Regions from separate parts of the Shewanella sp. JNE2 genome, predicted to be linked through region 4. Evidence: predicted binding sites of a transcription regulator. Region 4 holds the regulator's gene; each other region holds the start of a gene.
What was found. Region 4 encodes ArgR, which controls arginine synthesis, uptake and breakdown. Its sites were predicted from a motif close to ANTGAATANNTATTCANT; they were not measured.
Positions count from the first base shown of each region.

Region 1 (8,093 bases), 550 kb from region 4:
TCCAGTTCATCATCCGCTGCCTGCGAAGCAAGCAAAAGCCCAAGCAATTGGCTAATCACTTTCGCCTTAAGGCTAAAAGGGACTTTTGCAAGGGGAAAACTCATCAACTTAGGTGTAATTTCAAGGAGTTGTTTTGCTAATTTTGCTGAAAAAACAGCGGACATAATCAATACCCTACAAAAATAAAACACGATATGTCCCAGTTTAGCGGGATTTTATGATCTTAAACCTGTTTTAAATCAATTCACCACGATTCAATCTTGCCTAAACTCAGCGGCTATCTATTTATCGGGAGCATAAATATGGAGCTTTTGTGTCCAGCAGGCAATTTGGCCTCACTCAAATCGGCACTGCAAGCCGGTGCAGACGCTGTGTATCTAGGGTTAAAAGACGATACCAATGCACGTTCATTTGCGGGATTAAACTTCACCCCAGCAAAGCTACAGGAAGCCACTGAGCTTACACATATACGCGGTAAGAAAATCTTTTTAACCTTAAACACATTTCCAAAACCAGGTGAAGAACATCGTTGGTATCAAGCAATAGATTTAGCCGCCAAACTCAATATGGATGCATTGATTGTTGCCGATCTTTCTTTGCTCGATTATGCCCATAAACATTATCCGCAGTTGCCACTGCATCTTTCTGTGCAGGCAAGCGCGACCAATCTGGGTGCCCTGAGTTTTTATAAAGACGCCTTCAATATTGCCCGCGTGGTTTTACCTCGGGTGCTCTCGATGAAACAAGTGCGCGATCTTGCTAAAGTCAGCCCCGTAGATTTAGAAGTGTTCGCCTTTGGCAGTCTGTGCATTATGGCTGAAGGGCGGTGTCATCTGTCCTCCTATGTTACTGGGCAATCGCCCAACACGGGCGGTTCTTGTTCGCCAGCCAAACACGTACGCTGGCAAGAAGAAGGACAAGATAGATTAACTCGACTCAATGATGTGCTTATTGATAAATCAGCCTTAGATGAGCAAATGGGTTACCCCGTGGTCTGTAAAGGCCGTTATCTCACCGAAGATCAGGACTCGCCCCAGTATTTACTTGAGTCTCCGACCAGTTTAAACACCTTAAGCCTTCTGCCTGAACTGGCTAAGGCTGGCATAGTGTCCTTAAAAATTGAAGGCCGTCAGCGTAGCCCTGCTTATGTTGAGCAAGTGACTAAAGTCTGGCGTCAAGCCATCGATACCTATCTGGAAAATCCCGATAAATTTCACAGTCAACCCCATTGGGAACAGGCCTTAGCGAAGGTTTCTGAAGGGCAGATCACAACGCTTGGTGCCTACGAGCGCAACTGGCAATAAGCAGAAATGCTCAACCAACAGACTGAAAGTAAGGAAGAGTTATGCGTATTTCCCTAGGACCATTACTGTATTGCTGGCAAAAACAACAGGTCATGGCCTTTTACCAACAAGTTGCAGCCAGCCAAATTCCGCTAGTCTATTTAGGAGAAGCTGTCTGTAGCCGCAGACGCGAACTCAAATGGGGGGATTATTTTGAGCTTGCGCAAATGCTCAAGCAGGCTGGTAAAGAAGTGGTGATTTCAACACTGGCATTAATTGAAGCGTCATCGGAATATACCGAGCTTAAGCGTCAAGTCGATAATGGCGAATTTATGATAGAAGCTAATGACATGGCTGCAGTCTACCTCGCCAAAGAACACAAATTACCCTTTGTCTGCGGTGCGAGTATCAACAACTATAACCGAGCTAGCCTAGATATTTTACATGGCTTTGGTATGCAACGATTTGTGATGCCTGTGGAATTATCTAAAGCTTGGCTACAACAAGTCATACAGAATAAACCCACTTTTGAGGTAGAAGTTTTTGGCCATGGCTATTTACCTCTGGCTCATTCAGCGCGCTGTTTTACTGCAAGACACAAACAACTCACTAAAGACAGTTGTGAAACAATTTGCCGCCAATATAGCAAGGGGCTGCTCGCTCAAACCCAAGAGATGCAGCCGCTATTAAGGCTTAATGGTATTCAAACCCAATCTGCAGCTTGTTTAGATTTAAGCAGTGAAATCGCAGCAATGAATACAATGGGAGTGGATGTATTTAGAGTCTCACCTAGCGGTACAGAATCGATCGTGCGAGCCGAAAGTTTAATCGAAGCCCTTAACATGCCTGAAATGGTACTCAATGCTCCTATAAAGGGTGAGCAATGTGATGGTTATTGGTTTGGTGAAGCTGGCCTGACTATTCATCACGCAACCTAGTAACTGACGCCAACTAAGTCAGCCTCAATAATCAACCTTTGGGTTATAGGTTAGTTGACTTAAAAGCAGTACCGTCATCCAACACAATAAACTACCAAGCCCTATCCATTCTAGTAGCGCTGGCCACCATGGTGTGGGTCTTGGAAGTTGTTGCACCATTTCTTGATAGAAAGGCCTATCGCCTTCTGTTAAGCCCAATTCCAATTGCGGCGCGTACAAAAACATCATCATGCTACAGAGCACTATCAAGGCTAATAACCAAGTCCAACGTCCGAATGCAGAACGGCCAACACTGGCCAAGATTAAATAGAATATTGCACTTAGGCTGCCAAAATAAAAAAACCATTTCAGCCCTAAAATATGTAAATGGTATACATTAACGGGGAATAAACCGACCCAAGCTAACGCAAAGAAGGTTAGGGCTAAACAGATAAAAAAAGGATATCCCCAACATGAAGTGACATTCTGTAATGAAGACAAACAATAAAAAACGATACTTAAACTGCCGAAGAATAATCCACCATTTAGGATAACTGCGAAGGGAGAATGTCCATATGTCCCTAATTCACTTAAAGTATGATTGAGAAAGTTGAAATACTGCTCATTTGAAGAATGAAAACCCAGTACCGACACAATAATCCCGAGCAATAACACAAAGATACCAAGAAAACCAAATTTAGTGGCAAGTGCAGCACTCTTTTTCATTTGACGCTTCTTATCGTAACAGTCATAAGTAAATTAGCGAATAGGAATAACATTAACTTACATGGAAATAGAAAGATTTAAAGCGGCACACATCCGCTTTATGATAATTTTTTACTTTCTCCATAATTTTTGATTTTTTAGTCATCCTTAAGCAGAACAATAGCTTCCCAGAAAAACCAATAAAACGATTGAGCATGCCACTACACTGCGCATAAAAATGTAATCTCGCTCAACAGTAACGTCATATCAAGGTTAAAACGGGCCACGCCTGCGGCTGGTCATGCTATTTTTCTATTCCCCTCCAGCCAGCTGACAATAACGACTAAAAAATCGCCAGGGGCTGCATTTCATGTCCTGAACATGATATTTTTTACTCGATCCTGAACAGATCACATAATCGGCGACACGATAATACGCTTATAAAAAGTGCATGAACAATAACGAGCTAACCAATTGATTAATTTAATATAGCATAGTGATAGCTTGATAAAAATGACTATAGACTAAAGTGGAGTACGTAAAAAATAACTATGCTGTTTTGCTGCTTATATCAAACTAACCAGCGAATCGTTTTACATAGGAAGGCGAAGCGAGTAATCTTCCCCCTTCTCGTTTTTGAGTTGAATGAAAATGCACCTTAACTGGCATTAAAAACAGTTTGGACTGCGGCTTATTCAAATTTATTTTGTGCGACTCGTACTTTAAGGTGTACACCATTGGCTACTGAACATAAAAACCGCAATATGAAGACGATACTCACCTTTATCGTCCCTTCGCTGATAGGTCTGCTGCTGTTTATGACCCCACTCAGCTACAACGATGCGATCACTATCCCTATCGCTATTATATCTAAAGCATTACAAAGTGCATTGAGTGAAGTACTCACTTTAATAGTGACTATTATTGTCGTGGCAATGGCTTTGGCCTCATTGCTCACAAAAATAGTTCAACCTAAGTTTGTCTTTAATAACCATTTTCTCAATGGGCTACTCAATATTAGCCCTTTATGGCTAACCACTCGTATTGTGGGTGCCGTGTTTATCGTACTCACTTACGGTGTTATTGGCCCTGAAGTAATTAACTCATCAAGCACTGGTGCGCTGGTTTTAAATGACCTGCTGCCAGTGTTATTTTGCGTATTTATATTTGCAGGAATGTTGTTACCGCTACTACTCAACTTTGGTCTGCTCGAACTTTTTGGCACGCTATTAACTAAGATTATGCGCCCCGTATTCAATCTACCGGGTCGCAGTGCTATCGACTGTATGGCTTCGTGGTTAGGTGATGGTAGCGTGGGGATTCTACTCACCAGCAAGCAATACGAAGCACGCTTTTATACCCAGAGAGAAGCCGCGGTTATTGGAACCACTTTCTCCGCAGTATCAATCACCTTCAGCTTAGTGGTGATCTCACAAGTGAAGTTAGAGCATATGTTTGTGCCCTTTTACTTAACCGTGTGCTTAGCGGGTTTTGCCGCCGCAGTGATTGTGCCAAAGTTACCGCCTCTTTCGTGGAAAAAAGATCATTACATCGACGATACCCCCCGTAAACCCGATGATGAAATTATTCCAACGGGGCACAGTGCTTTTTCTTGGGGCTTTGATAAAGCTTTAGAAAAAGCCGCCAGTACAGGAGGAATTAAAACCGTCTTACATGAGGGTATTAAAAACGTTGTTGATATGGTGTTTGGCATTATCCCCGTGGTAATGGCAATCGGTACTCTGGCACTGATTATCGCCGAACATACGCCCATCTTTAACTATTTAGGTATGCCATTTATTCCATTACTTGAATTACTGCATATTCCTGAAGCGACTGAAGCCTCTAAAACTATCGTTGTTGGCTTTGCCGATATGTTTATTCCTTCTATCCTCGCAAGCTCAATTGAGTCGGATATGACTCGCTTTGTGATTGCGGCGTTATCTGTGACTCAGTTGATTTATATGAGTGAAGTGGGCGCACTGCTGATCGGCAGTAAAATTCCGGTAAACTTTATTGAGCTATTCGTAGTGTTTATCCTGCGTACCTTAGTGACGCTGCCAGTGATTGCGGGTGTTGCTCACTTGCTGTTCTAAGCGCAACATCACCTTTGAAATATCAAGGGGAGTCAGGTTAACTGACTCCCCTTTTTTGTACTCACTCATACACGAACTGACAGTTTTGATTATATAGTGTGACTAAAGCGTACAAACGCCACTCGTAACCACACAACTCAGTTTTGGACAGAAGTACTTTAAGAATTTCTGGATAGCACTGCTGAGGATCAAACTTGGTCATTTAATTCTTTAAGTGCTGGCTTATGATGAGCCATGGCATTCGCTCACCGACACGCAGCGAGTCCATCCGTGGATGCTCGACCGCCCCGTCCATGGGGCGGACGGTCGTCTCGCCAATCACCATGGCTCACCTGTTTAACATCGGTGTAGCCTGTTTGTTTTAAAGTAGATATGCGACTTGTTTTGGGACAATAGCTTTTTAGCTAAACGAACAGCAGAAGTGTTAGTTAAGATTGGCATTGTTGTACCAGTGACCGTTGGCGGCATGGATGCCGCCGTCGAGCCTATAGGGATATATTTACGGCGAGTCACTGGGGAAACAGTGACAATTTATGTAGCACAACTGACGATAAAGTTATCTTGCTTTGGGGCAAAAGTGAGTTAACTCAACCTATCGGCTCTCATTGCATCCTGGCATCCTGATGTGAATCTTGACAAGTTAAGTCCAAGCTAATCCACCTTTTTGTCATCTGCATGTCACTTAAGCTTCATCATTCAGTCAAAGCACGTGACTACTCTCTAAGGCAGTCAACAGCCGCATAGGGTGAATATCAGATGACTGGAGCCAACTACAGAGGGCTTGAGCGCACTCTTAGCCACACACTCAACCATCCCCGCAACCGTCCCAGTAACTATTCCAACAACCCATCCACTATTAATACCGTCTCCTTCTCAACGCCAACCATTTCCAGCTTAATCAATGCAGCTAACAGCCACACTACAACAGTTAACGCCCTTTGGCTCTCGGATATCCATTTAGGCTGTAAAGATTGTAAGGCTGATTATCTACTTAGCTTGCTCACAACTGTGCGCTGCCAGCACTTGTATTTAGTGGGAGATATAGTCGATTTATGGGCGCTTAAACGTAAATTACATTGGCCAGATAGCCACAACAAAGTGCTGCAAAAAATCATCGAGTTGGCGCAAAACGGTACCCAAGTGATTTATCTACCAGGCAACCATGACGAACTGATAAAACCCTATGCCGAGCTTAGCCTTTGGAATATCAAAATTGCCCACCAACATATTCACCAAGGGATTGGTGGTCATAAACTATTGATGCTCCACGGTGATCAATTTGATTCCGATGTCTGTGTCGGTCGTTTTTATGCCATGTTGGGTGATAACTTATACGATTTATTGTTATTTCTAAATCGTCATCTTCACCGTCTACGTGAACGCTTTGGTTACCCCTATTGGTCACTGGCAAGTTACATCAAATCCAGAGTGGGTAAAGCTCAGGTTGCCATTAGCCGCTATCGCCAAGCCGTGATCAACTATGCCCAACACTTTGATGTTGATGGTGTTATCTGCGGCCATATACATCAACCCGAGCTATCAACTCACCCAAGATCGGTTAATAACAGTACGCCAGGTAAGCGTCAGATTATTTACGCTAACGACGGGGATTGGGTCGAAAACTGCAGCTTAATGACTGAAACCCTCACAGGTGAATTACAGCTTTGCCGCTGGAATGAACAAACGCTCAATCTCGATATTCTCAACAGTATCGCATTAGTTCAACAGCCGCCTGAAACGCCCAAAAGCAAACAACAAAAAACGGCTCTGCAACAGGTGCCAAACACAAATACTGGTGAAATTCGCCCAAGGGATGTTGCCTAACATTATGAATCAATTACATAACGCTATAAAACACAATAAACCAGTGCTAAACAGCAGCCTTAGCGATAACAACCAAACGGTGCCGCTGACTGCGTTTAAGGCAAATACCATGATTTTTACCGTCGATAACGTGGTTGAACATAATCTTCCCACGATCAATGGCAAGCCTTGGCTCGCTAAACCCGCCAAAGCCATGCTGCGTTATCTTCTTAATGAGAAAGAATGCAATGATATCGCTAATCAATTTGCCTACTTACAAGGTATCGACTTTGTTGAGCAAGTATTAGCAAGTTTCGATTTTAGCTTTACTGTCCCAGCCAATGAGATTGAAAACATCCCCTGCGAAGGACGAGTCATTATCTTCGCAAACCATCCGATAGGTTCACTCGATGCACTCGCACTGATTAAGTTAATCAGCGAAATTCGTCCCGATATTAAAGTCGTTGCCAACGAACTCCTGATGGCACTGGAGCCTTTACATTCCATTTTGCTCCCCGTACGCAATATGACAGGTGGCACACCAAAACAGCATTTAGAGAATATCCACCAGCATCTGCGTAATGAAGGTGCTGTGCTGATTTTCCCCTCGGGCGAAGTCTCGCGCCTGCGACCCAACGGGGTAAGAGATACCCAATGGCATTCGGGTTTTTTAAAAATGGCCATTTCCTGCAATGCGCCTTTATTGCCTATCTATCTTGATGCCAAAAATTCAGCCACCTTCTACGGCGCATCCATGATTTATAAACCGCTGGCGACACTACTATTAGTCAAAGAGATGTTCAAACAAGCCAAACGCAATATGCCTATCCGCATTGGTGAGCTTATTCCCAACGAAGCCGTGCGTTCGATGGATTTTCCGCTTAAAACCAAAATAAAACTGTTGAAGAATCATTTATATCGAATAGGTAAAGATAAAGAACCGCTGTTTATTACCCAGAGTGCTATCGCTCATCCTGAATCCAGAAGAGAGTTACAAAGCGCATTACAACACTGTGAGCTTTTGGGTGAAACTCAAGATAAGAAACAGATCTACCTCTACCAGCATCACGATAGCAATCCCATCATGAGGGAAATTGGTCGCTTACGAGAAATCGCCTTTCGTGCTGTGGGAGAAGGAACAGGTAAACGCCGTGATATCGATAAATACGACTCTTACTATCAGCATCTTGTCCTGTGGGATAAAGAACTATTCGAAATTGTTGGTGCCTATCGTTTTGCTAGTGGTGATAAGGTGTTAGCTCAATACGGCGATAACGCGCTTTATAGCC
Region 1 covers NZ_CP096169.1:3,287,348-3,295,440, forward strand. The annotation lists gene ubiT (ubiquinone anaerobic biosynthesis accessory factor UbiT) at 1-164, opposite strand, end outside; gene ubiU (ubiquinone anaerobic biosynthesis protein UbiU) at 303-1,304, shown strand; gene MZ182_RS14730 (U32 family peptidase) at 1,346-2,221, shown strand; gene MZ182_RS14735 (hypothetical protein) at 2,246-2,926, opposite strand; gene MZ182_RS14740 (YjiH family protein) at 3,643-5,001, shown strand; gene MZ182_RS14745 (hypothetical protein) at 5,423-5,587, shown strand; gene MZ182_RS14750 (UDP-2,3-diacylglucosamine diphosphatase) at 5,758-6,825, shown strand; gene MZ182_RS14755 (GNAT family N-acyltransferase) at 6,815-8,093, shown strand, end outside.
Region 1: the regulator ArgR is predicted to act here: its motif matches at 3,546-3,563, upstream of MZ182_RS14740 (YjiH family protein).

Region 2 (8,093 bases), 500 kb from region 4:
AGCGTATGGCGTTAATGCTTCGCCGTTTACTTTAGTCACACGACCATTTTCGACTTCGAGTGACACGTATTCTGGTTGGTTCGGCGCATCTTCTGGATCGGCAGTCAGTGTCCACACACCTTTACTTGGCTCGTTCCATGGATCTTCTAACTCACCGCCTTCATGGGAAATATGGAAGGCGTTAGCATCACGGCTATAGATTTTAGTCGCTGATGCTGACGTCTTGATATTGCGCTCGGCTAAATAGTCCAACAGATCCTCACGGCTCTGCATAGTCCATTCACGCCATGGGGCAATCACTTTTAAATCAGGTGCTAATGCGGCGAAGCAACCTTCGAAACGCACTTGGTCGTTACCCTTACCAGTACAACCGTGGCACAGGGCATCGGCGCCCACTTTACGGGCCACTTCAACCTGCGCTTTAGCAATAATAGGACGCGCCATTGACGTACCGAGTAAATAAGTGCCTTCGTAAATCGCACCCGTTGCCATAGTTGGGTAGATATAGTCTTTAACAAATTCTTCTTTCAGATCGACGATATGGCATTCTGATGCACCAGAGGCTAAGGCTTTTTCAGTCAAGCCAACGAGCTCTTCTTCGCCTTGGCCGACGTCGGCGCAAAATGCAATGATTTCGCAGTTATCGTAGTTTTCTTTTAACCAAGGAATAATGGCCGAGGTATCTAGACCACCTGAATAGGCTAAAACCACTTTTTTCACGCCAGTATTTTTGTTCTCGATAGACATCTTAAATTCCTATGACTCGTTTCTCTCAAGGAGAAAACAGGCTGCTAAACAGGGTTAATTTAACTAAATAAGGTTACCAGTACTGCATTTTGGGCATGCATCCGATTTTCGGCTTGTTGCAGAATTAAGGATCCTGCACCGTCCATCACTTCATCTGTTACTTCTACACCACGGTGGGCGGGCAAACAATGCATAAAGAAGTTAGCACCCGCTTTCGCCATCAAGGCTTTGTTGACTTGATAAGGTGCAAACTTATCCTTAATCTCCGCTAATGGAGTTGAATCGCCCATTGAAATCCAAGTATCAGTATAAATAGCATCGTGGCCTTCAATCGCATCGATATCTGAGGTCAGCACTATCTTGCCGCCATATCGTTTGGCGAGCTCTTGCACTTCTGCCACTACGTAGCCATCAGGAAAGTGACCCGCAGGGCAGATCACTGTCATGGTGGCACCGAGAATAGCCGCACAATACATCAGCGAGTGAGTGACATTATTACCATCACCAACATAAGCTAATTTAGCTTTGCTGACATCCTCAAACTGCTCTGCCAGAGTTAAAAAGTCAGCTAAGGCTTGGCAAGGATGATAAAGATCTGACAGCGCATTGATCACAGGCACTGAGCCGAACTCGGCTAATTGTTCGATAGTGGTGTGTGAATAGGTTCTCACCACAATTGCGTCGGCCCAGCAGGACAGGTTAGCAGCAAAGTCAGCAACCGATTCCCGTTTCCCCAGCTCACCATTTTGCTGGTCTAGGTATAAACAGTGGCCACCGAGCTTATTAATACCGATATCAAAGCTAACGCGGGTTCTGAGCGAGGGCTTTTCAAATAACATCACCACACTCTTGCCATCCAGCGCATGACGATACTCTGCCGGATTGGCTTTGATCGTTTTTGCCAAGGCAATGAGATCCTGTAACTGCTGCTGGGTTAAGTCTTTTATCGATAGTAAATGCTTCATAACCTACTCCACTTATGGTTGGATTTGTGTTCCTACGGCTTCACCTTTTGCTAATGCGATTAATTGGCTTGCATCACGCCACGAGGCAACTTGTACCGCCTGCCCCATCCACTGCGCGACTTCGAGCGCAGCTTCAACTTTGACCTTCATTCCTTTTTCGATCACACCTTGCTTAACAAGGTCTGCTATCTGCTTGCCATTTAAACTGTGGATGAGCTGGCCTTTACCATCGAGCACCCCAGAAACATCCGACAGTAGCACTAACTTGCCGCCGACTAACTTGGCTAATGCCATCGCCGCTTGGTCAGCATTGACGTTAAGCATTTGACCATCGTCCATCATGGCGATAGAGCTACAAATCGGCATCCAACCTTGCTCAAGGATAAACTTAAGATAAGTGCCATCCTTTGGCGTGACTTCGCCAACAAGGCCTAAACGCTCATCTTTAATCTTAGCCGAAACAGTATTGCCATCGGCAAGGCTCATGCCCACACTCACAATGCCAGCCTTAGTCGCTGCGCCTTGAAGGATTTTGTTCGAAGTGCCCGCAAGTGCGCCGGCAATAATCGGCATTTGCTCGGGCGGAGTCACCCGTAAACCTTCTAACTTGACGGTCTCCATACCGTTTGCTGCTAACTGCTCATCCACCAGACAGCCGCCGCCATGTACCATCAACACTTGCTGACCATTGGCTAACATAGCCGCAGCCGTATCCATCAATCGCGCCATCCCCATTTCACATTGCAGCAGCGCGCCGCCCACTTTAAGCACTAATACTGAGTTGTTTGTAGACATCTTGACGACTCTCTTAAATAAGGATGAACAATTAAAGGTTAAAATGAATCTTTATGCATTGCAGCGCTTGGCTGGCAGCACCTTTCATCAAGTTATCGATGGCACTGGCCACTACTAAGTAACCGCTATTCTCATCAAACTTCCAACCTAAGTGGCAGTTAGGTGTCAGCACCACGTCATCCACTTTCGGGAACTGATTGTGCTTCACGGTGACCAATGGCGCCTTGTCATACACGCTATAGGCCGCTGCCACATCGGCAGTCGTTGTGCCCGGTTTTAGCTGTACGGTAATGGTCGCTAAAATGCCACGCTTAAAGTTACCAAGGTGCGGTGTAAATATCACTTCTTGGCCAAGCTGAGTGGCGATCTCGGGTTGATGTCTGTGGCCTAATACGCCGTAAGGTGTCAGGCTCACTTCACAAAAACTGGTGTGTAACTGCGCTTTACGGCCCGCACCTGTTACGCCACTCACCGCATTGATCACCGGATAAGCCGATGTCAGTAAACTCGCCAATGGTTTTAACGCTGTCAACGATGCAGTCGGGTAACAACCTGGTACGGCAATCATCTTAGTCGCAGCGATTTCTTTGGCATTCCATTCGGCAAGGCCGTATACGGCTTTGGCTAAAACTTCAGGATATTCATGCTCAAAGCCATACCACTTAGGGTATTGCGCCACATCGCTGAAACGATAAGCACCGCTTAAATCGAATACCGCCAAACCTTGTGCATAAAACCAAGCCGCTAAATGCAAGCTTACTGAATGCTCAGTCGCTAAGACCACGGCATCTGCTTCAGCAACGATTTTTGCCTTAGCTTCATCGGAAAATGGCGACAGCGTTAATGCGATATGGCTATAAATAGGATACAAATCCGCTAAAGGTTTACCTTTATCTAAACTGTTTTCAGAAACATACAACCCCTGAATCGTCAGCTCTGCTTCTGCATGGATTAAAGCGGTCAGTTGCGCGCCTGTGTAACCACTGGCACCAATAATGGCAATATTTTTCATGTGTTTTGTCTTATTAACCGAATCAAAGAAACTTAAAGAATAGATGAATAGCGTACACGCAACCGCGTACATCTATGATGACAAGACTATCGTCGCAGGAAATCGTAATAGGTTGTTATTTTATTCACTGTCAGGCTAATACTGTGCATCATGATATTCACTCTACAGGTCACAGGGGGTGACTCATCTCAACTGATGGCTAGACTACCACAAAGATCTACTTATGCAATATATGTGAATATATATTTTTAATTTATTTTCATATTCCTTACTCTGCAGTGGATTTCATCGGTAAGTTCCTCATTCAGCTAACTCGTTAATAACTCAGTTATCTAGGTCTAATTTGCACCGAAACCAGTCCTTTTTATTAACAGCTAAGATACATGCTTGCAAAGCACAAAATGATGCACTTCATATTCACTTACGCTAATCATCACAAAATATTGCGTGACTTCGCATTTCTATTGAATATTCTTCATCGAATATCGTGATCGGTTGTATATCAGATAAGCCAGTCGTATAAGTTATAAGTTCTGCTGTTGACCATAGCCCCAAGTGATAGGTATTGTGCTAACGGGCTAAATGCACAGCGGATTTTTATGTTTTTCTATTCGGAGTAACTATGTCAGTAAACGCGGCAGACAATATGACAGATATGTATGCGTCATTAAGATCGAACGTGAGTATGTTAGGCCAAATCCTTGGCGATACTATGCGAACCCATCTTGGGGACTCTTTTCTTGAGAAAGTTGAACAGATCCGTAAGCTTGCCAAAGACTCACGCAGAGGCGATCAAGCCGCCAGAGAGCAAATGCTCGAGTTACTCACGGCACTGCCAGACGAAGAATTAGTCCCTTTTGCAAAGGCATTCAATCAGTTCCTTAACTTAGCCAATTTATCTGAACAATTTCATACTATTAGTCGCAATTGTGACGAGCTTGTCTGCGTACCTGATCCAGTAGAACAACTCCTAGGTCGTATGCTCAATGGTCGGATTGATCAAACAAAGATGCTCGACTGTCTAAAAACACTGGATATTGATCTAGTACTAACAGCGCACCCCACTGAAATATCCCGTCGCACCCTGATCCAAAAGTATGCAGCCATCGTCGACTGCCTAACAGAGCAAGAAAACGACCAACTGTCGGATAGGGAACGTCAACAGATCAATCTGCGCCTGCGCCAATTAATCGCGCAAATATGGCACACCAATGAGATCCGCCGTGAGCGCCCAACACCTGTGGATGAAGCCCGCTGGGGATTATCCACCATTGAAGAGTCACTCTGGCATGCGGTGCCTGACTTCTTAAGACAACTTAACGACCAAGTGCAGCAACGTACAGGGCAGCAATTACCGATTGATATCGCACCAGTGCGCTTTTCAAGCTGGATGGGCGGCGATCGCGACGGCAACCCCTTTGTTACCGCAAAAGTCACCCAAGAGGTGCTCGATCGTAACCGCCATGCCGCCGCCAGACTATTCTTAAAAGATATCGTGCTGCTGGTCGGTGAACTGTCGATGGAAGAAGCCAATGATGAGTTAAAGGCTTATACCAACAATAACTGCGAGCCCTATCGCCATGTATTACGCTCACTTCGTCAAAGGCTGCGCGATACCATAGATTATTTAAATGCACGCATCGAAGGCCACAATCCTGAAGTCGATAAGTCGAGCCTGATCTGGCAAGAAAGCGATCTCAAAGTACCGTTAGAAATGCTTTATAAGAGTTTAACCGACTGTGGCATGCGCTTAATCGCCAACGGTTTATTGCTCGATATTCTCCGTCGCCTCGCTTGCTTTGGCATTCACATGCTCAGACTCGACATTCGCCAAGACGCTAGCCGTCATAGCGATGTGCTCGCCGAGTTAACTCGTTACCTCGGCATGGGTGATTTCAATCATTGGGATGAAACCGAGAAGCAAGCCTTCTTATTACGCGAACTCAGCAACCGTCGTCCACTGATCCCAAGTAACTGGCAGCCGTCAGCCGATGTGGCCGAAGTGCTTAATACCTGTCGTTTGATTGCTAAACATCCGGCCAAAGCACTCGGATCCTATGTGATTTCGATGGCGGGTAAACCATCAGATGTCTTAACGGTTTTACTGTTACTCAAAGAAACGGGCTGTTCGCACCCAATGCGCGTGGTACCGCTATTTGAAACCTTAAGCGACTTAAACAATGCTGCGGCATGTATTACTGATTTGCTCGATATCGACTGGTATCGTGGTTACACAAAAGGCATGCAAGAGGTCATGATTGGTTACTCTGACTCAGCCAAAGATGCTGGCGTCATGGCGGCAGCTTGGGCTCAGTATCGTGCCCAAGAACAATTGGTCGCGGTTTGTAAACAAGCGGGCGTCAAGCTCACACTATTCCATGGCCGTGGCGGCAGCATTGGTCGCGGGGGTGGTCCAGCACACAAAGCGATTCTATCCCAACCTCCGGGGTCGGTAGATGGCCGTATTCGTGTCACTGAGCAGGGCGAAATGATCCGCTTCAAGTTTGGCTTGCCAAAACTCGCGGTTCAAAGCTTAGCCTTGTATACCTCTGCCGTATTGGAAGCAACCCTGCTACCACCGCCAGAGCCTAAACAAGAATGGCGCAATTGCATGCAACGCATCGCTGAAGAATCCGTGGGTGCATACCGTGGTATAGTGCGAGATGAACCGGATTTCGTGGCTTATTTCCGCGCCGCAACGCCAGAAGTGGAATTAGGAAAACTGCCACTTGGCAGCCGCCCAGCTAAACGTCGTGTCGATGGTGGGATTGAAAGCCTACGGGCCATTCCGTGGATTTTTGCTTGGTCGCAAAACCGCTTGATGTTACCTGCATGGCTTGGCGCCGGTGAAGCACTTCAAGCCGCCAGTGAACGCGGTGAAATGGGTTTACTGCAAGATATGGAGCGGGAATGGCCCTTCTTCAGCACTCGCATTTCAATGCTAGAAATGGTCTACGCCAAGGCGGAACCTAATTTAGCCCGCTACTATGAAACCTGTTTAGTACCGAAAGACTTGCATCATTTAGGCGAAACCTTGCGCCAACGCTTAGATCTGGGCATTAAAGTCGTGCTTGAACTGACAAAATCAGATAGCTTAATGGCGCATACGCCATGGAATCGCGAGTCAGTAAAACTGCGAAATCCGTATATCGATCCATTAAACTTCTTACAAACCGAGCTATTAGCGCGGACACGTAAGGAAACAACAGAAACTCCCGCGTCTGAACATGTGCAGCTAGCGCTAATGCTGACTATTGCAGGTGTGGCAGCGGGAATGAGAAACACTGGTTAATGAAAAAACTTTCCCGCACGATTTGCTTGGGACTGACTGTACTGCTTGGCGGCTGCGTCTCGCAGTACAGTATCAGCGAGCACGAAATGGAGCAGTACCTCAGTAAAGAGATCCATTTTGAGATTAAACAAGGCAATCAATTCGTTGGCGCAGAAGTGCGCATTAACGACATCAGTGTCAAGCTAGGAGCAAAACCTGACACTATGAGCGTAAGTGCCGCGACTCAAGTATCAATTAAGAATCCGATCTTTCCATTAAGTGCCAAACTCACAACAACTTTCGAAGCCAAGCCTTGGTATGACAGCGCAACGCACAGTGTCTATCTGCGCCAGCTCGAATTAGTCAAAGTGGAGTCAACACCAAAAGATATTGAAAAAGCGATCAGCAGTGCCACACCGCAGGTGATGGGCTATCTAAGGCAATTCTTAGAAAACCAGCCTGTATATGTGCTTGATACTAAAGACAGTAACCAAGCACTAATGGCAAAAATGACCGAAAGCATTCAAGTTGCCCCAGGTAAATTAGTGCTTAAGTTCACTAAATAGTCCGATTGTTTTGTGGACCATCCACCATAGAAAATGCTCCCTCGGGAGCATTTTTGTTAATACATTTAGACTGACTTAAGTCTGTAAAAAGTTACTTGCTGAAGCGTCCAATCGATTGATAATCGACAATTACTGCTTCAGCTAAAAGCTCACGTCTTAACATATCGTAGGCCACTGCAGCACTTAAACTGCGCACGAGATCCCGCGAACGTCTAGGTAATTTGATCATCTGACTATAAACTCCATTACGGGTTGCTAGTGCAATGGCAACTGTACCGACAGGTTTATCTTCCGTACCACCATCAGGCCCTGCGATCCCACTGGTTGCTAAGGCAAAATCACTATCTAAAATAGCACGTGCACCCTTCGCCATTTCCTCAACCGTTGGAATCGACACGGCACCGTGATCGTCTAAAGTCGCCGGATTAACGCCTAAGACTCGCACCTTGGACTCGTTACTGTAAGTCACTAAACCGTGATGTAAGTAGGATGAACTGCCCGCAAAGTCCACTAATTGACTGGTAATCATCCCGCCAGTGCAAGACTCAGTGACACTGAGCGTCAATCCAGAATTCAGCAGCCTAGAATGGATTTCTTCAGCAAGCGTCGCTTTATCTTCGGCTACAACCGCAGTACCCAGTACCATTTTGACATGCCCTGTTACTCGTGGCAGCAACGCAATCGCCTTCTCGCCGCGGGCAAAGATCTTAATTTCAATATGCGGCATAGAGGAGCGA
Region 2 covers NZ_CP096169.1:4,344,459-4,352,551, forward strand. The annotation lists gene MZ182_RS19275 (argininosuccinate synthase) at 1-747, opposite strand, end outside; gene MZ182_RS19280 (ornithine carbamoyltransferase) at 807-1,712, opposite strand; gene argB (acetylglutamate kinase) at 1,725-2,507, opposite strand; gene argC (N-acetyl-gamma-glutamyl-phosphate reductase) at 2,539-3,519, opposite strand; gene ppc (phosphoenolpyruvate carboxylase) at 4,142-6,811, shown strand; gene MZ182_RS19300 (DUF1439 domain-containing protein) at 6,811-7,356, shown strand; gene MZ182_RS19305 (CinA family nicotinamide mononucleotide deamidase-related protein) at 7,448-8,093, opposite strand, start outside.
Region 2: the regulator ArgR is predicted to act here: its motif matches at 3,753-3,770, upstream of argC (N-acetyl-gamma-glutamyl-phosphate reductase).

Region 3 (8,093 bases), 1.1 Mb from region 4:
TGGGGAGACGACAATAGTGATGCCATTCATCATCAAAGCGGGTAACTGATAACACAGGCTCTTACCGCCGCCCGTTGGCATGATCACTAAGCAATCTTGCCCGCCGCAGACACGTTCTATCACCTCCCGCTGACCGTCCCTAAAGTCACGGTAACCAAACACCTGTGCTAAGCGTTGCGAGAGCGGATCATCATGCGTGTCGAGTACGAGCTTTTCCATGGATCTTCTATGTCAAAAGTGAGGGGGCCTATTCTATACCCAAACGACCTCAAAATGCAGGATTCAGCGGGAATTTAAAGTACCTTAAAATCCGCCATGGCCTCATCAGAGTCACTTAGCCTGAGCACTTAGCATTAGTGGCACAGTTGCATTCGTAGTGAGGTTCACTGTAGATTAATTGCTCTAAGCCGCACTTTCCTAATCTAAGTGTTGATAACAAATCCAATTACGCCTAATACCGTCACTCAGTGACAAGGACCAGAAACCATGACAAGCCCAATCCAAGCCGAAATATTAAGCCGAGTGGCAGAAGTCTTTGATCAACATGTCCCTTTTCATAATCTGCTCGGGCTCGATATTAAACGCTACGATGTCGACGGTGTCGAAGTGGTCATCAATATGAAACCAGAACTTATTGGCAATATCCATCAACAGATCCTCCACGGCGGTGTCACAGCTACAGTACTGGATGTGGTCGGCGGACTCACCGCATTTGCAGGACTGGTCGCCAGCCGTGAAGATTGGACGATTGAAGAATTACAACAACGCCTCCAAACTTTAGGAACGATTGATATGCGCGTCGATTATCTGCGGCCGGGACGCGGTCTCACCTTCACGGGTACGGGCAGCGTCATTCGTGCGGGTAATCGAGTTTCAGTATGCCGCATGGAACTGCATAATGAGCAAGGTACGCATATCGCTTTTGGAACAGGGACTTATATGGTTGGTTAGGAGATTAACTCTAGATGTTTATTGCTGTCTTATGGTTCAAAACGGACTAAGGTAAACATCTTGATGATGACTTTAATCGTCCATTCAATCTCTGGCAGAGATATTCTGTAACGAAAAGAACGCGGCGATGCCCTTGAGTCAGCGGTCAGACACACCTACAATCGCCACCTTGTTGTTCTTCGAAGATGTCTCATGCCAGATCGTGAATACCGCAAAGGGATCCTACTTGCCGTCAGTGCTTACTGTATGTGGGGTTTTGCGCCTTTATATTTCAAATTACTCAACCATGTTTCCGCCACCGAAATTTTGCTTCATCGGGTGATTTGGTCATTCGTATTTATGCTGATCATTATGCAATTTATCGGCGGTTTTTCTCGTTTACGCTTACTGTTTAAACAGCCTAAGCAGCTTATCGTCCTCGTCATTACCTCCATCCTGATTGCGGGAAACTGGCTACTATTTATCTGGGCGGTAAATAACGACCACATGCTCGATGCCAGCCTAGGCTACTTCATCAACCCTCTACTTAACGTCTTGCTCGGTATGCTATTTCTAGGTGAGAGGCTGCGTAAATTACAATGGTTCGCGGTCGCACTCGCCAGTGCTGGCGTATTGATCCAGTTAATCTCTTTTGGCTCAATTCCCATCGTCTCACTGGCACTCGCTGGCACTTTTGGCTTTTATGCACTGCTGCGAAAAAAGGTCAATGTAGATGCCAAAGCAGGCTTATTAGTCGAAACCGCAGTGCTATTACCGGTTGCACTGGTTTATCTCGTCGCAACCTTAGACACGGCCACGGCGAGCATGCTGACTAACGATTGGCAATTGAATCTGATGTTAATGGCTGCGGGGATAGTTACCACGATTCCTTTGCTGTGTTTTGCAGGGGCAGCGGTACGTATTCCATTGTCTATGCTCGGCTTTTTCCAATATATAGGCCCGAGTATTATGTTTATCCTCGCGGTGAGTCTGTTCAATGAGCCCTTCGATGCCGAAAAAGGCGTGACCTTCGGTTTTATCTGGAGCGCGCTGTTAGTCTTCACCTTAGATATGGCCTATAAACGCAAACCAGCGTAAACATTATCACGCCAATAAACACAGTGGCAGAAGTGATGACTGATGATTACTTCTGTAACTGTGCTAAAAACTCACTCCCTTGTGGTACTGTCAGTAATAAACTGCAGCCTTTAGTCGTTGGCACTAACACTAACTGCGATTTATCTGTTATCGCCAAAAATGCTTTAGTCTTCCCCTGTAAGTTAAACCAACCTAATTGAAATCCAGGCATACCTATACCATTCGTTTTAAAGCTCGGTGTTAAATCTGCCTCTTGCTGCAAATCGACTATGCGCGCCTCGGCAGGTAATAAATCCGCGCGGGATAACTGCACTTTATAGAAAGGAACATCCAATGTGAGCTCTGTATCGGTTAACACTAATTCGGCGCTATTGGATTGATAAAAGACCCAAGAAAATCCGCCCATCATCACCAGCAATATGCCTAAACTCGCTGATTTTGCTATTTTAGGCATGTTTTTTAGCCACAACATCAGCAAGATACCTGCGATCCCGAGCAATAAGATGATAAAGCTGAAGATAGAAGTCTGGGTTAAAGGGGCGAGTTCAAAAAATTGAGGGCTCATTGGCAGCATCTCCCGTACAGTGAAGCCTTAATCTGCCAACAAAGACATATTATGTCAATAAAAATGCCAGCGCTAATATGAGTACTAGGCTGGCATTGATTGAATGTTGAATAACTTAGAGATCGAGTGCGAGAATTTTTGAGCGGCGTTGATAGTTATACAACTGCTTTTTCTTCTGCGGCAATGCATCAACATCTTCAATCACAAAGCCATGTTCTAAAAACCAGTGAATGCTGCGAGTCGTCAATGCAAACAAACGGGAATAACCACGGCTACGAGCCTGGCCAATAATATTCTTCAGCAGTAGGCTACCTCTGTCGGCATCACGATAATCAGGATGTACCACAAGACAAGCAAACTCCCCGGCATTATCCTCTTCAAAAGGGTAAAGCGCGGCACAGCCAATCACTAAGCCATCACGTTCAATCAGCATAAACTGTTCGATTTCAATCTCGAGCTGCTCACGGCTGCGACGCACCAGAATACCTTGCTCTTCCAATGGGCGAATAAGGTTCAATACGCCACCAATATCGGCGATAGAAGCACGGCGTAAACGCTCGGCACTCTCGGTCACTATTTGCGTGCCTATGCCTTCACGGGAAAACAATTCTTGCAGTAAGGCGCCATCTTCAAGATAACTCACTAAATGACAACGCGGCACGCCATTACGACAGGCATCAATACTCGCCTTCAAGAAGGCCATAGTGCCCACACAGGCAGAACCTTGTTCGGCCAGCTTGTTCATAATGTTTTGCGCATCATTTGGCATCAGCTCGGCAATCACATCGCCGTTACGATCGAGAATACCGTTCTGAGAGCTAAAACCTATCATCTTGTCGGCTTTAAGCTTAATCGCCACTTGAGTCGCGATTTCCTCAGCGGTGAGATTAAAACTTTCACCAGTAACCGAAGCCGCAATCGGCCCCATCAATACGATGCAGTGATTATCTAACTGACGTTTTAAGCCTTGCACATCGATACGACGCACTTTGCCACTCAAGCAAAAATCCACACCATTATCCACACCCAGTGGTTGAGCAATCACAAAGTTGCCACTCACTAAGTTAATTTGCGCACCTTGCATCGGCGTATTACTTAAACTCATGGATAAACGCGCGGTGATATCGAATTGCAGTGCACCCGCAACTTGCTTAATCACTTTGAGCGAATCTTCATCCGTGATACGCACACCTTCGTGGTAGGCAGGCGCAATACCGTTAGCGGCCAATGCAGCATCAATCTGCGGCCGAGCGCCATATACCAACACCACTTTAATCCCTAAACTGTGCAGCAGGGCGACATCATTTAAGATGGCGCGGAATTGATTTTGAGCCAAAGCTTCACCACCCAGCATGACCACAAAAGTTTTACCTCTGTGAGCATTAACATAGGGGGCAGAATGACGAAATCCATCAACCAGTTCAGTGGTACGCACGCGTTATTTACACCTCATTTTGTGCTGGCAGCATCACGATGACGCGCCAAGAGTGAATCGCTAATTTTCGCGTATGGTATTGCATTTTAATTCACATATAAAGAATTTATTCTCACTAAAATACAGTTTTAATGAATTAAAGTGCTTATAACCGCACTATTTTATATTTTCCGCGAGTATTCACAATTTTTTAACTTCACAGGAGATGATTCAGCAGCTTAAGTTTGCGAGGAAATAATCTCAACTTGATGACGAACCACTAAAAAAACGCAAAAAAAAGCCCCTTAAATAAGGGGCTTTTCTCGAAACACTAACCAAGGATTACTTGATTTTGGCTTCTTTGTAGATAACGTGCTGACGAATAACTGGATCAAATTTTTTGATTTCCATTTTTTCAGGCATGTTACGCTTGTTTTTTTCAGTTGTGTAGAAGTGACCAGTCTTAGCGCTTGAAACTAATTTGATCTTCTCACGATTACCTTTAGCTTTAGCCATGATCTATTATACCTTCTCGCCACGGGCACGAAGTTCAGCAACAACAACTTCAATACCTTTCTTATCGATCAGACGGATACCTTTAGTAGATACACGTAACTGTACGAAACGCTTTTCTTCTTCTAACCAAAAACGGTGGTTTTGTAGGTTAGGTAAAAAACGACGACGGGTCGCGTTTTTTGCGTGCGAACGGTTGTTACCAACCATCGGCTTCTTGCCAGTAACTTGGCATACTCTTGACATGTCAATCTTCTCCAAAAACAATTTTAACGCTCGAGCATTAATGTGCCTCGTATGGCCGTCGCCCGAGGCACAAAGAGGGCGCATTTTATACACGATCACAGAGTGAAGATCAAGTGTTAGATTAATTAATCCAGCCTCGTTCCGCAAAAGAAACTATCTCTCGATCACCTACAACCATATGATCCAATAAGGATACATCTATGGTTGCTAACGCATTTTTTAATCGCTCAGTTATTCGTCTGTCAGCCTGACTGGGCTCGGCAATACCAGACGGATGATTGTGACACACTATAACGGCAGCTGCCTTTTTTTCAAGCACTAAGCTCACCACTTCACGTGGATACACTGAGGCTGAGTCTATTGTGCCGCGGAATAATTCGACAAACTGAATCACTCTATGCTGGCTATCTAGCAGCAAAATTGCGAACACTTCATAGGAGCGGTCAGTTAATTGTCTCATTAAATAGTCCCGAGTTAAATCGGGATTTGTCAAAACCTGACCTCTTTGTAGATTTTCTTGTGCGACACGCCGCGCTAATTCAGCTGCAGCTTGAAGCTGAGCATATTTTACAGGCCCTACGCCAGGAAGTCGACACACCTGATTTTTAGGGGCGCAAAGTAGATTTCTTAATCCTCCAAACTCACTGATCAACGATCTAGCTAGATCGACAGCGTTAAGACCCGCTAAACCATTACGCAGCAATACGGCCAGTAACTCTGCATCCGATAAATAGGCAGCTCCTTTTTGTAGTAGTTTATCTCTAGGCCCCTCTCCCTCTGGCCAATCTTTGATGCCCATGTGACCTCCTTGTTACCTCACATATTTTCACTTTACTGAGTATGGACGAGATTTTTTGAACTGGGATAGTCACTAAAATTCACCGCGTTGTGGTATCGTTGGTGGCATTATTTCAATCTCGGATGATGTCTGTGAGTCTCACAAATAAAAACGTCCTGCTGGGCATTGGCGGCGGCATTGCCGCCTATAAAAGTGCCGATTTAGTGCGACGCTTAAAAGAGCGTGGTTTTGATGTGCGCGTCGTGATGAGCCAAAGTGCGATGGAATTTATCACGCCTCTCACGCTGCAAGCGTTATCTGGACATCCTGTGGCATCTAGCCTACTGGATCCTGCGGCAGAAGCTGCTATGGGCCATATAGAGCTTGCTCGTTGGGCCGATTTAGTGATTATCGCCCCCGCTACGGCCAACTTACTCGCCCGTATCAATGCAGGCATGGCAGATGAGTTAATTACCACAACCTGCCTAGCTACCGAAGCCCCCATCGCTCTGTGTCCAGCGATGAATCAACAGATGTATCGTAATCTCGCCACTCAAGCGAATTTAACAAGCCTGCAAAGCCGTGGTTATACCCTTTGGGGTCCAGCCAGCGGCAGCCAAGCATGCGGCGAAGTCGGCCCTGGACGTATGCTCGAACCGCTAGAAATTGCCGAGCTAGCCAGTGATTTTTTTGCAACAAAAGAAGTCTCTGCGCAGCCTCTTGCAGGCCAGTCGGTGCTGATCACCGCCGGGCCAACCCGTGAAGCGATAGATCCCGTCAGATATATTTCCAATCACAGTTCTGGGAAAATGGGCTTTGCGCTCGCCAAAGCCGCAGCGGATATGGGCGCAGCCGTCACCTTAGTCTCAGGTCCAGTGAACCTAAGTACCCCTGAAGGCGTAGCACGCATCGATGTTGGATCTGCGCAAAATATGCTCGATGCTGTTATGGATAATGTTGATAAAAAAGATATTTTTATTGGCTGCGCCGCCGTTGCAGACTACCGCATTAGCGATATTGCTACTTGTAAGATCAAAAAATCGGCAGAAAAAATGCAACTTGCACTAGAGAGGAATCCTGATATCTTAGCCACGGTTGCGAGCTTGCCAAACCGTCCTTTTGTGGTGGGATTTGCCGCCGAAACCCATGATGTTGAAACCTACGCCCGCGATAAACTCAAACGTAAAAACTTGGATATGATCGCCGCTAATGACGTTTCAGTTACTGGCCAAGGCTTCAATGCCGATACCAATGCCCTGCGTGTATTCTGGCCGCTCGGCAGTCAAGATTTGCCTGCGACCGACAAACTCACGCTAGCACGGCAATTACTTTCGTTGATAGTGAAAGAAAAAACAAATACATGAAAACACCGATTGAATTAAAAATTCTCGACTCTCGAATCGGCTCAGAATTTCCTTTACCTGCTTACGCCACACTAGGTAGTGCAGGTATGGATCTTCGTGCCATGATAGATACCACAATGACGATAGCCCCCGGTGAAACCCAGCTTATCCCCACTGGCATTGCCATCCATGTGGCCGACCCAGGATTAGCCGCTGTGATTTTACCGCGCTCAGGTCTAGGTCATAAGCACGGTATTGTACTTGGAAATTTAGTTGGACTTATCGATTCCGACTACCAAGGGCCATTGATGGTATCTTGTTGGAATAGAAGCAATAGTCCATTCACTTTAGACATTGGCGACCGTCTCGCACAATTGGTATTTGTCCCTGTGGTGCAAGCACAATTCAAACTCGTTGATGAGTTCGACAGCTCAGACCGTGGTGAAGGTGGATTTGGCCATTCAGGCACGAAATAACTACCAGTCGTTATTGAGCGAAGGATACTGCAATGGCTGTAAGCCCAAAAATTAATCGTCGTGAGCATATCTTGCAATGCTTAGCACAAATGCTAGAAACCAGTCCTGGGCAAAGGATCACTACGGCAAAACTAGCCTCAGAAGTGGGGGTTTCGGAAGCCGCACTTTATCGTCACTTCCCTAGTAAAGCGCGAATGTTTGAAGGGCTCATTGAGTTTATCGAAGAGTCACTGCTCTCACGCATCAACATCATCATGGATGATGAGAAAGATACCATGAAGCGCTGCCAGCTCATGCTACAACTGCTACTGATTTTTGCTGAACGTAATCCAGGGATCTCTCGAGTACTCAATGGTGATGCACTGTTAGGTGAAAATGAACGTCTGCGAAGTCGTATTAGTAGTTTATTTGCAAAAATTGAAACCCAGTTAAAGCAAATTTTACGGGAAAAGACACTTCGGGAAGGTAGAGGCTTTAACCTAGATGAAGCCATATTAGCCAATTTACTGTTGGCCTTTGCCGAAGGTAGAATTGCGCAATTTGTGCGAAGTGAATTCAAACTCAAACCGACCACCCACTTCGATGAACAGTGGCGTTTTATTCAACATCAACTACTCCAAAGCTAATGATTTTTCAGTATAAAGGGCGGTAATACCGTCCTTTATTTTTTAGCGTTCCCTCCTTGTCTGACTAGCACTTTTGTTTTATCCTCAAAAACATTTAAAAAACA
Region 3 covers NZ_CP096169.1:344,024-352,116, reverse strand. The annotation lists gene recQ (DNA helicase RecQ) at 1-219, opposite strand, end outside; gene MZ182_RS01700 (thioesterase family protein) at 487-951, shown strand; gene rarD (EamA family transporter RarD) at 1,144-2,028, shown strand; gene MZ182_RS01690 (PH domain-containing protein) at 2,075-2,593, opposite strand; gene argA (amino-acid N-acetyltransferase) at 2,709-4,028, opposite strand; gene rpmG (50S ribosomal protein L33) at 4,350-4,523, opposite strand; gene rpmB (50S ribosomal protein L28) at 4,530-4,766, opposite strand; gene radC (RadC family protein) at 4,888-5,565, opposite strand; gene coaBC (bifunctional phosphopantothenoylcysteine decarboxylase/phosphopantothenate--cysteine ligase CoaBC) at 5,688-6,908, shown strand; gene dut (dUTP diphosphatase) at 6,905-7,363, shown strand; gene slmA (nucleoid occlusion factor SlmA) at 7,396-7,989, shown strand.
Region 3: the regulator ArgR is predicted to act here: its motif matches at 4,107-4,124, upstream of argA (amino-acid N-acetyltransferase).

Region 4 (8,093 bases):
GGCAATTGGGCATAAACACCTATCTCCCAAGGCTGCATCCCTTTAATGCCGGACAATTGTTATTCTTGCATTACACCGCAGATACCCTGATGCAACCCAATCAATTCGGCATCTTAGAACCTAAGTTAGATGTGCGCGCCATTATCCCCGTGACAGCGCTAGATGTGGTTATCACGCCCTTAGTGGCTTTTGATTTAATGGGAAATCGTATGGGCATGGGCGGCGGCTATTACGATAGGACGCTGGCAAACTGGCAGCTTAAAGGTAAACCTTTGCCTATGGGTTACGCCCATGATTGTCAGCAAGTTGCGAGTTTGCCCTGCGAGCATTGGGATGTACCTTTACCTATTATCATCACCCCAAGTCGCGTGCTGACGTTTTAAAAAGGAAGGTGCTAGGTGCTAGGTGCTAGGTACTAGGTGCTAGGTGCTAGGTGCTAGGTGCTAGGTGCTAGGTGCTAGGTGCTAGGTGCTAGGTGCTAGGTAATTAGATTCTAGGGCCTAGGGCCTAGGGCCTAAAATCTAGATTTTTCTTTACCTTAAATGCCGACCACCATCGACATGATGGCTGCGCCCCGTGACATAGCGGCTATTTAGCAGATATTCCACTAAGTCGATAATCTCTTCATTCCCCGCCTCTTTTGGCAGTAGTGCTTTAGCTAAGGTTTTTTGCTGATAGGCTTCATCATCGCCTTGATTAAATAGGATCATCGCTGGTGCAATCGAATTGACTTTCACTTCGGGGGCGAATTTAGCCGCAAAGGACAAAGTTAAATTATGTAGCGCCGCTTTACTGGCGGCATAAGCGATATGTTTAGCACTGCCCTTTTCGGCCACATAGTCGGTGATATGGATGATATCGCTGGCACCAATCTCCTCTTCTGCTCCCGCTTGCAACTGCGATGCTAACGCCAAATTCAATTGATAAGGTACGCTTACGTGCACCTGCATCATCCGCTGTATCACTTCACTGGCAGTAAAGGTTTGACTGCTATCCGCCAACCAATCCGAGGCGTTATGGATAATGGCGCGGATCTTTGGATACTGGCCCAATTGATCAATTAAGCCTTGTACCTGAACATTGTCGTAAAAGTCACATTGAATTAAAGTCGCGCCCAAAACCCGCAGCTTATCAATACTCGGATAATGGCTACGATAGGTGCCAATCACACTATGACCTTGGGCAAGAAGATGTTTGGCTAAGGCGTATCCGATACGCTTACCCACGCCTGTGATGATGATGGGAGATGTCATACTTATCCTTTTGAGTCGTTATTTGTCATGCTTTACCTTGTTCACTTAAAAATCAGCAATCAAGTTAAACTGATGAATAACCAAGATGTTACTGCAATCATTTGAATTTAACCTAACAAAAAGCCAAATGAGATGCTGATCTGTTCTACAATCGCTTCGATCTAAAACCCTTTATGCTGCGTATAGGGTAGAAGAAAACTGAGCCTTAAGTTCTCGAGCCGAGAACTTAGACCAAGTATTGTGATCACGTCATCAGAGGTAAACCCAATGGAACTGCGGATTTTTTACGATGGTAATTGTCCATTATGTAGCGCCGAAATGCGTCAACTGAAAGCACGCGATCCCAAGAACTTAATTGCGCTAGAGGATTTAAATGCACCCGACTTTAGCGAGCGTTTCAGCCATATCGATAAGGACCTTGCTAATACCATTCTCCATGGCGAAACCGCAACGGGCGAAGTGTTACTCGGGTTAGATGTCACTTGTAAAGCGTGGGCGCTCACATGCACACGCGCTTGGATCCAGCTATTACGTTTGCCTGTGATCAAACCCATTGCTGATTGGTGCTACCTCAGATTCGCAAAGCACAGATACCGCATCTCCTATTTACTGACGGGCAAAGCCCGCTGCGATGATAACTGCCAAATTCCCACTAAGCGCCGCTGATCGACTGAATTAGCTTGAGAAAGTGTAAAATGTAGGCATAAAAAAACGGAGCGCAATGGCTCCGTTATTCATTCGTCACAATCTAAAAAGATTATTTAACGAAATCAACGCCTAGTTTGATATCGCCTTTCAGCGTATCTAACATAGAATCACGGGCGTTAGCTTCAAATGCACTCACTTCACCGTAAGGCAGTACTTTTTCGATACCGTTTTTGCCTAATAGCACAGGTTGTGCGAAGAATTCAGCGTGTTCGCTGCCACCATCAACGTAGGCACATTCAACGACATTCGCTTCGCCTTGCAGACCACGAACCAGAGACATACCGAAACGGCAAGCCGCTTGGCCCATAGACAGAGTCGCGCTTCCGCCACCGGCTTTAGCTTCAACCACTTCAGTACCCGCGTTTTGAATGCGTTTAGTTAAAGAAGCGATTTCTTCATCGGAGAAAGTCACGCCTTCAACTTGAGACAGTAATGGCAGAATGGTCACACCGCTGTGGCCGCCGATCACGTTGATTTTAACGTCAGCAACGTTTAAGCCTTTTAATTCAGCGATGAAAGTTTCAGAACGGATAACGTCCAGAGTGGTCACACCGAATAGACGGTTCTTATCGTAAACACCTGCTTTTTTCATCACTTCAGCAGCGATAGCAACTGTCGTATTCACTGGGTTAGTAATGATACCAACAAGTGCTTTTGGACAAGTCGCAGCCACTTTTTCAATCAGATTGCGAACAATGCCCGCGTTGATATTGAACAGATCTGAACGATCCATACCAGGCTTACGTGCAACACCTGCAGAAATGAGTACAACGTCAGCGCCCACGAGGGCAGGCGTTGGATCTTCACCAGCAAAACCTTTGATCTCAACCGCAGTTGGAATATGGCTCAAGTCAACCGCAACACCCGGAGTCACCGGTGCGATATCGTATAGAGACAGTTTAGAACCCGCAGGCAATTGAGTTTTTAACAGTAGGGCAAGAGCCTGGCCGATACCACCAGCAGCACCAAGTACAGCAACTTTCATAGTTATCTCCGTTATTTCTCGGATATGTGTGACATGGATCTAGTTTCCGTTGGCGTCACATTACTGGAATGTCACAACAATTTCAATTATCCCTTAGTCGTGGGAGAAAAGAATTACGGAATAAAGTAGAACAATCACTCTATTCTATGCATTAAAGTGCGAAACATAAGCATAACCCCACTTAACAAGTGAATTTTTATTCAACCAATCTGGTTATTTGTTGACAATTTTTCTAAAAATATTCAAAATGGGCCTGTTTTTTTGAATAACGAATAATAACATTATGCAAACGACCAAGAATCAGGATGACCTTGTTAGAATTTTTAAGTCGATTTTAAAAGAAGAGCGCTTTGGCTCTCAAAGTGAAATCGTCGCCGCCTTGCAAGCAGAAGGCTTTGGCAACATCAACCAATCAAAAGTATCGCGGATGCTCAGCAAGTTCGGTGCTGTGCGGACTCGTAACGCTAAGCAAGAAATGGTGTATTGCTTACCAGCCGAGTTAGGTGTCCCCACTGCGGGAAGCCCCTTAAAGAATTTGGTACTCGATGTTGACCACAACCAAGCTATGATAGTTGTACGTACCAGTCCGGGTGCTGCACAGTTAATTGCTCGTTTATTGGATTCAATCGGTAAACCTGAAGGGATTTTGGGGACGATTGCTGGTGATGACACTATCTTTATTTGTCCATCGAGTATCCAAGATATCGCCGATACCTTAGAAACGATCAAATCTTTATTCAATTATGCAGAATAAAAAAACAGGTCAGTTCGCTGACCTGTTTTATTTTACCTGTGCATTTTTAAGTACATAACGGTGCAGTTATATGTCTACTGTCCCTATTACGTTACACATTCCAGCACAGTATCTAACTCACCATCGTCATATCAATAAGCCACACTGATGCGTTGGTTTGGGTGAGTGCCCTTTTCAGCCTCATCTAGCATGGCTTTGGCGTAATCAGTGACCGAAATACGGCTTTGACCATTGGCATCGGTAAAAAAACTGTCGCCACCAACACGATAGGGGCCCTCACTCTCTCCTGGGTAAATCTCAGCGGCAGGGCTAACAAATGTCCAATTGACCGTTGTATTGGCTTCTCTAAACACCTTTAATGCTTCAACCGCCGCTAATGCTTCGCTCTTGTAAGCTTCGGGAAAATCAGGGGTTGATACTAAAGTTACACCCGGTGCGACTTCTAAACTCCCTGCACCACCCACCCATAATAAACGCGGCACTTTGGCCTTAGGCAATATTGCTAATAAATGAGTGGCTGTTCCCGCCACTATTTCGTGGTTTTGTGCGGCACGGCCACCGATCGCGGCGATCACGACATCCTGATTGGTAAAGCTATCAGTAACAAGTGGCTGATTTAAATCCACGGTACGCACTGCCGCATTCGTTGTTGGTAATTTGCTTGGATCACGAACCAGTGCGGTGACTTCATGCCCTCGGCTTAGTGCTTCTTTTAAAATTGCACCACCAATCCAACCTGTTGCACCTAAAATTGCGATTTTCATTTTGTTACCTTATTCAGATGGTTTACATTGGATTCAGTTTACTTGGGATATTTCACGTGATAAATATCGATAAATGAGCAAGATTGTTTCAGATTGGGATACTAATATGGATAAGATTGCCGCAATACGCAGTTTTGTCGAGGTGGCAAACTGTGGAAGCTTTACTAAGGCCGCCCAACACCTCGACCTAAGTCGACTACAGGTTTCGCGTCATATTCAAGAAATTGAGCAATGGCTCAATTTACGCTTATTACACCGAACGACCCGTAGCGTAAGCCTAACGCTACAGGGGGAAGAGACCTTGCAGTATTGCCAGCGCTTGCTCAGTGAAGTTGCCGCAATGGAGAGCCGTGCACATAGTCATAATACTGAACTTGTTGGAAGCATCAGAATCGCAACCCCCATAGGGCTGGGGCAGCACAGCTTATTCGACGTGGTCGATCGCTTTATTAAACTTCATCCTAAGGTCAATATCCAACTGGCGATGTCGGACAGTTTTGCCCAATTGGTCGATGAACGGGTTGATGTGGCACTGCGATACACCGAACAGCCCGATGAGAATTTGATTGCGCGGCGTTTAATGATGATAGATGCAGTGGTTTGCGCTGCACCAACTTATCTTGCTAATACAAGCCCCTTAAACGAACCGATTGATTTACTAACACATAATTGCCTTGTCCACACGGCGCAGCACAGTTGGCATTTTCTAAAAGAAAAACAAAGTGAAGTCATCAAAGTCACTGGTAACCTCAAAGCCAACGATATGGGGGTATTGGTTAGCGCAGCACTGAGGGGGCACGGCATTGTACGTCTCCCCTGTGACTTGGCCAATCAGTACCTTGCCAGTGGCCAACTTCAGGAAGTTTTACCCGACTTTACGGCTCCAGGCCAAACTCTATGGGCCGTCTATTTATCCCGAAGTTATCAGCAGATGTTAGTCAGAGCGTTTATCGATTTCACCGCTCAGCAATGGCAACTCGATATCAAGAAATGGACACCCGCCAATCTGATTTAAACATAAAAAACGCACTTAATGCTTGAGCATCAGTGCGTTTTATTCGTATTTGCTTAAATCGCGTGAGAAGGCTTATTCGTCAAACTGCAGCATAAAGTCTAATGCGGGCGCGAAGAAAGACGAGCCTGTCATCGCCTTAGTAAAGTGCATTAAGTGATCGTGGTTTCCCTCACCATCACCAAACATCATGCTATGCAGCATTTGTTCAAAATGATTCGGTGTACGACAGTTAGAAATAAACATTAAACCTTGCTGCTTGAGCGAGCCATAGGGCATGCTTTGACGCAGAATTTCCATGGACTGACCATCGTTATATTTAAGATTCACACGTTTGATATGACTCGTTAGCGGCTTGTCTTCCGATTCATATTCAATATTATCTTGCTTAGTACGCCCGATAATATCTTCTTGTTTTTTAACCGGTAATCGATTCCATTTACTCAGATTATGGGCATATTTTTGCACATGAATATAGCTGCCGCCCTTAAACTCAAGATCTTCATCTCCTACAAGTGCCACTTCCTGACGGTGACGACCTTTGGGATTTTCAGTACCGTCAACAAACCCTGTCAAATCGCGGCTATCCATAAATCTAAAACCGCGTTCTTCTTCGACTAATTCCACTAAATCTTCAAACATTTGACTAATTTCGTTGGCAACCAAATGCAAAATATCGTAACGGTCACAGCGAATATGCACGAATAAATCGTATTCGATTGCAGGCGCTTCACGGCTTCCAACTTGCATCGCAGGAAAAGGTTTGAGCATTGCTGGACGCGAATCTGGATATAGGCTATCCCAATAGTTAGCGCCAATAGCCACAAAGCCATTGAATGCACTATCGGAATACTGATCTGTCAGCTCATAAATATACTGCGCGACGTTGGCAATACAGGGACGTAATTGAGACTCAACATTATCATTCGCAGTAAACATCAAATAAATACTATGTAAGTTCCCCTCTGCACACACACCCAACTGTTCACGTGGCATATTTTGGATATCCATCTGGTTATGACCCTTTTTATAAATTCATTTTCGGCAATATTATCCGCAACTTTACCCAAAAATGACATTAAGTAACGCACAGTTTGCTCTGATCTGTTTATGATAATGCCAATAGCGGAGCATTATCCCCCAAGACCCTTAAACATAAAAATTGACGAGACCATTAAAGTCTCGCCAATCAGTTTAATCGAATCAATGAAGTCAGGTTCACTCAGTGTTGAGTTTACCTTAGCATTTATATTAGTGTTAATAGCCTGCGGCGTGACCATCCTTGCGACTCTCAGATGCCGCACGATATACACCCGTTTCGGCATTAAATCCAATGGCTTGATAGCCGCCAAAATCACCAAGACTATCACGCAACACATGGCCTTTCTTAATTAACTCACGGCGGGTTTCTACCGGGAAACCTGATTCCAGACTGACATAACCACCATCATGCATGACTTCACCCGTTGGCTCAGTGGAGCCAGAATGTAAAATTCTGGGAGCATCGCCCGCTTCTTGCAAGTTCATTTTAAAATCAATGAGATTGACTAATATTTGAGCATGCATTTGTGGCTGGGTTGCGCCGCCCATCACACCAAAACTCAGCCAAGGCTTCCCATCTTTAGTCACAAAAGCGGGAATAATGGTTTGGAATGGCCTCTTACCAGGGGCGTATGAATTAAAACGCCCCTCTGTTAAATCAAACATTTGCCCACGATCCTGCAATACAAAACCAAGATCTGGTGGTGTCATCCCAGAGCCCATACCACGGTAATTACTCTGAATGAGTGACACCATATTGCCATCTTTGTCGGCGGTAGTTAGATAAACCGTATCACCATGTTGTAATGCTGGATTTCCAGCATCAACGCTTTTAGCGGCTTTATTAGGATTGATTAACTTAGCGCGATCATAGTTATATTTCTGTGAGATAAGCTCTGTAACGGGGACTTTGTTAAAAGCCATATCTGCATAAAACTTCGCCCTGTCGGCAAAGGCGAGTTTTTTAGCCTCAACAAATAAATGTACGTATTCAGAACTATTAAAGCCCATAGCAGCAACATTAAAGGGCTCCATCGTTTTAAGGATTTGCAGCGCAGCAATACCCTGTCCATTGGGCGGCAATTCCCACACATCGTAACCTCGGTAATTGACCGAAACTGGATCAACCCATTCACTCGTATGACTCGCTAAATCATCATAACTTAAATAGCCACCTTGAGATTTCATATACTTATCTATACTTTTAGCGATATCCCCTTTATAAAAAGCATCGCGCCCATCCTTGGCAATTTTTTCATAAGTATTAGCAAGCGCAGGATTTTTAAAGATTTCCCCTACGGCTGGCATTTTGCCATTTGGCATATAGGTTTCTTTAAAACCGGGGAATTGAGCGAGCTTTTTACCGCTGCCCTCAAGGTAATAGGCAATCAACTCGGAGACAGGGAAACCTTCGCGGGCATAACGAATCGCTGGCGCTAAGTTATCGGCCATTGGTAACTTGCCGAACTTACCGTGCAGTTCGAACCATCCATCCACCGCGCCGGGAACGGATACGGGTAGCGGCCCCAAAGGAGGCAAGTAATCTAATCCGAGGGATTTTAGCTTCTCTAGCGTT
Region 4 covers NZ_CP096169.1:3,841,915-3,850,007, forward strand. The annotation lists gene MZ182_RS17125 (5-formyltetrahydrofolate cyclo-ligase) at 1-383, shown strand, start outside; gene folM (dihydromonapterin reductase) at 534-1,253, opposite strand; gene MZ182_RS17135 (thiol-disulfide oxidoreductase DCC family protein) at 1,521-1,919, shown strand; gene mdh (malate dehydrogenase) at 2,011-2,946, opposite strand; gene argR (transcriptional regulator ArgR) at 3,230-3,700, shown strand; gene MZ182_RS17150 (NAD(P)-dependent oxidoreductase) at 3,832-4,464, opposite strand; gene MZ182_RS17155 (LysR family transcriptional regulator) at 4,571-5,479, shown strand; gene MZ182_RS17160 (Dyp-type peroxidase) at 5,552-6,487, opposite strand; gene ggt (gamma-glutamyltransferase) at 6,734-8,093, opposite strand, start outside.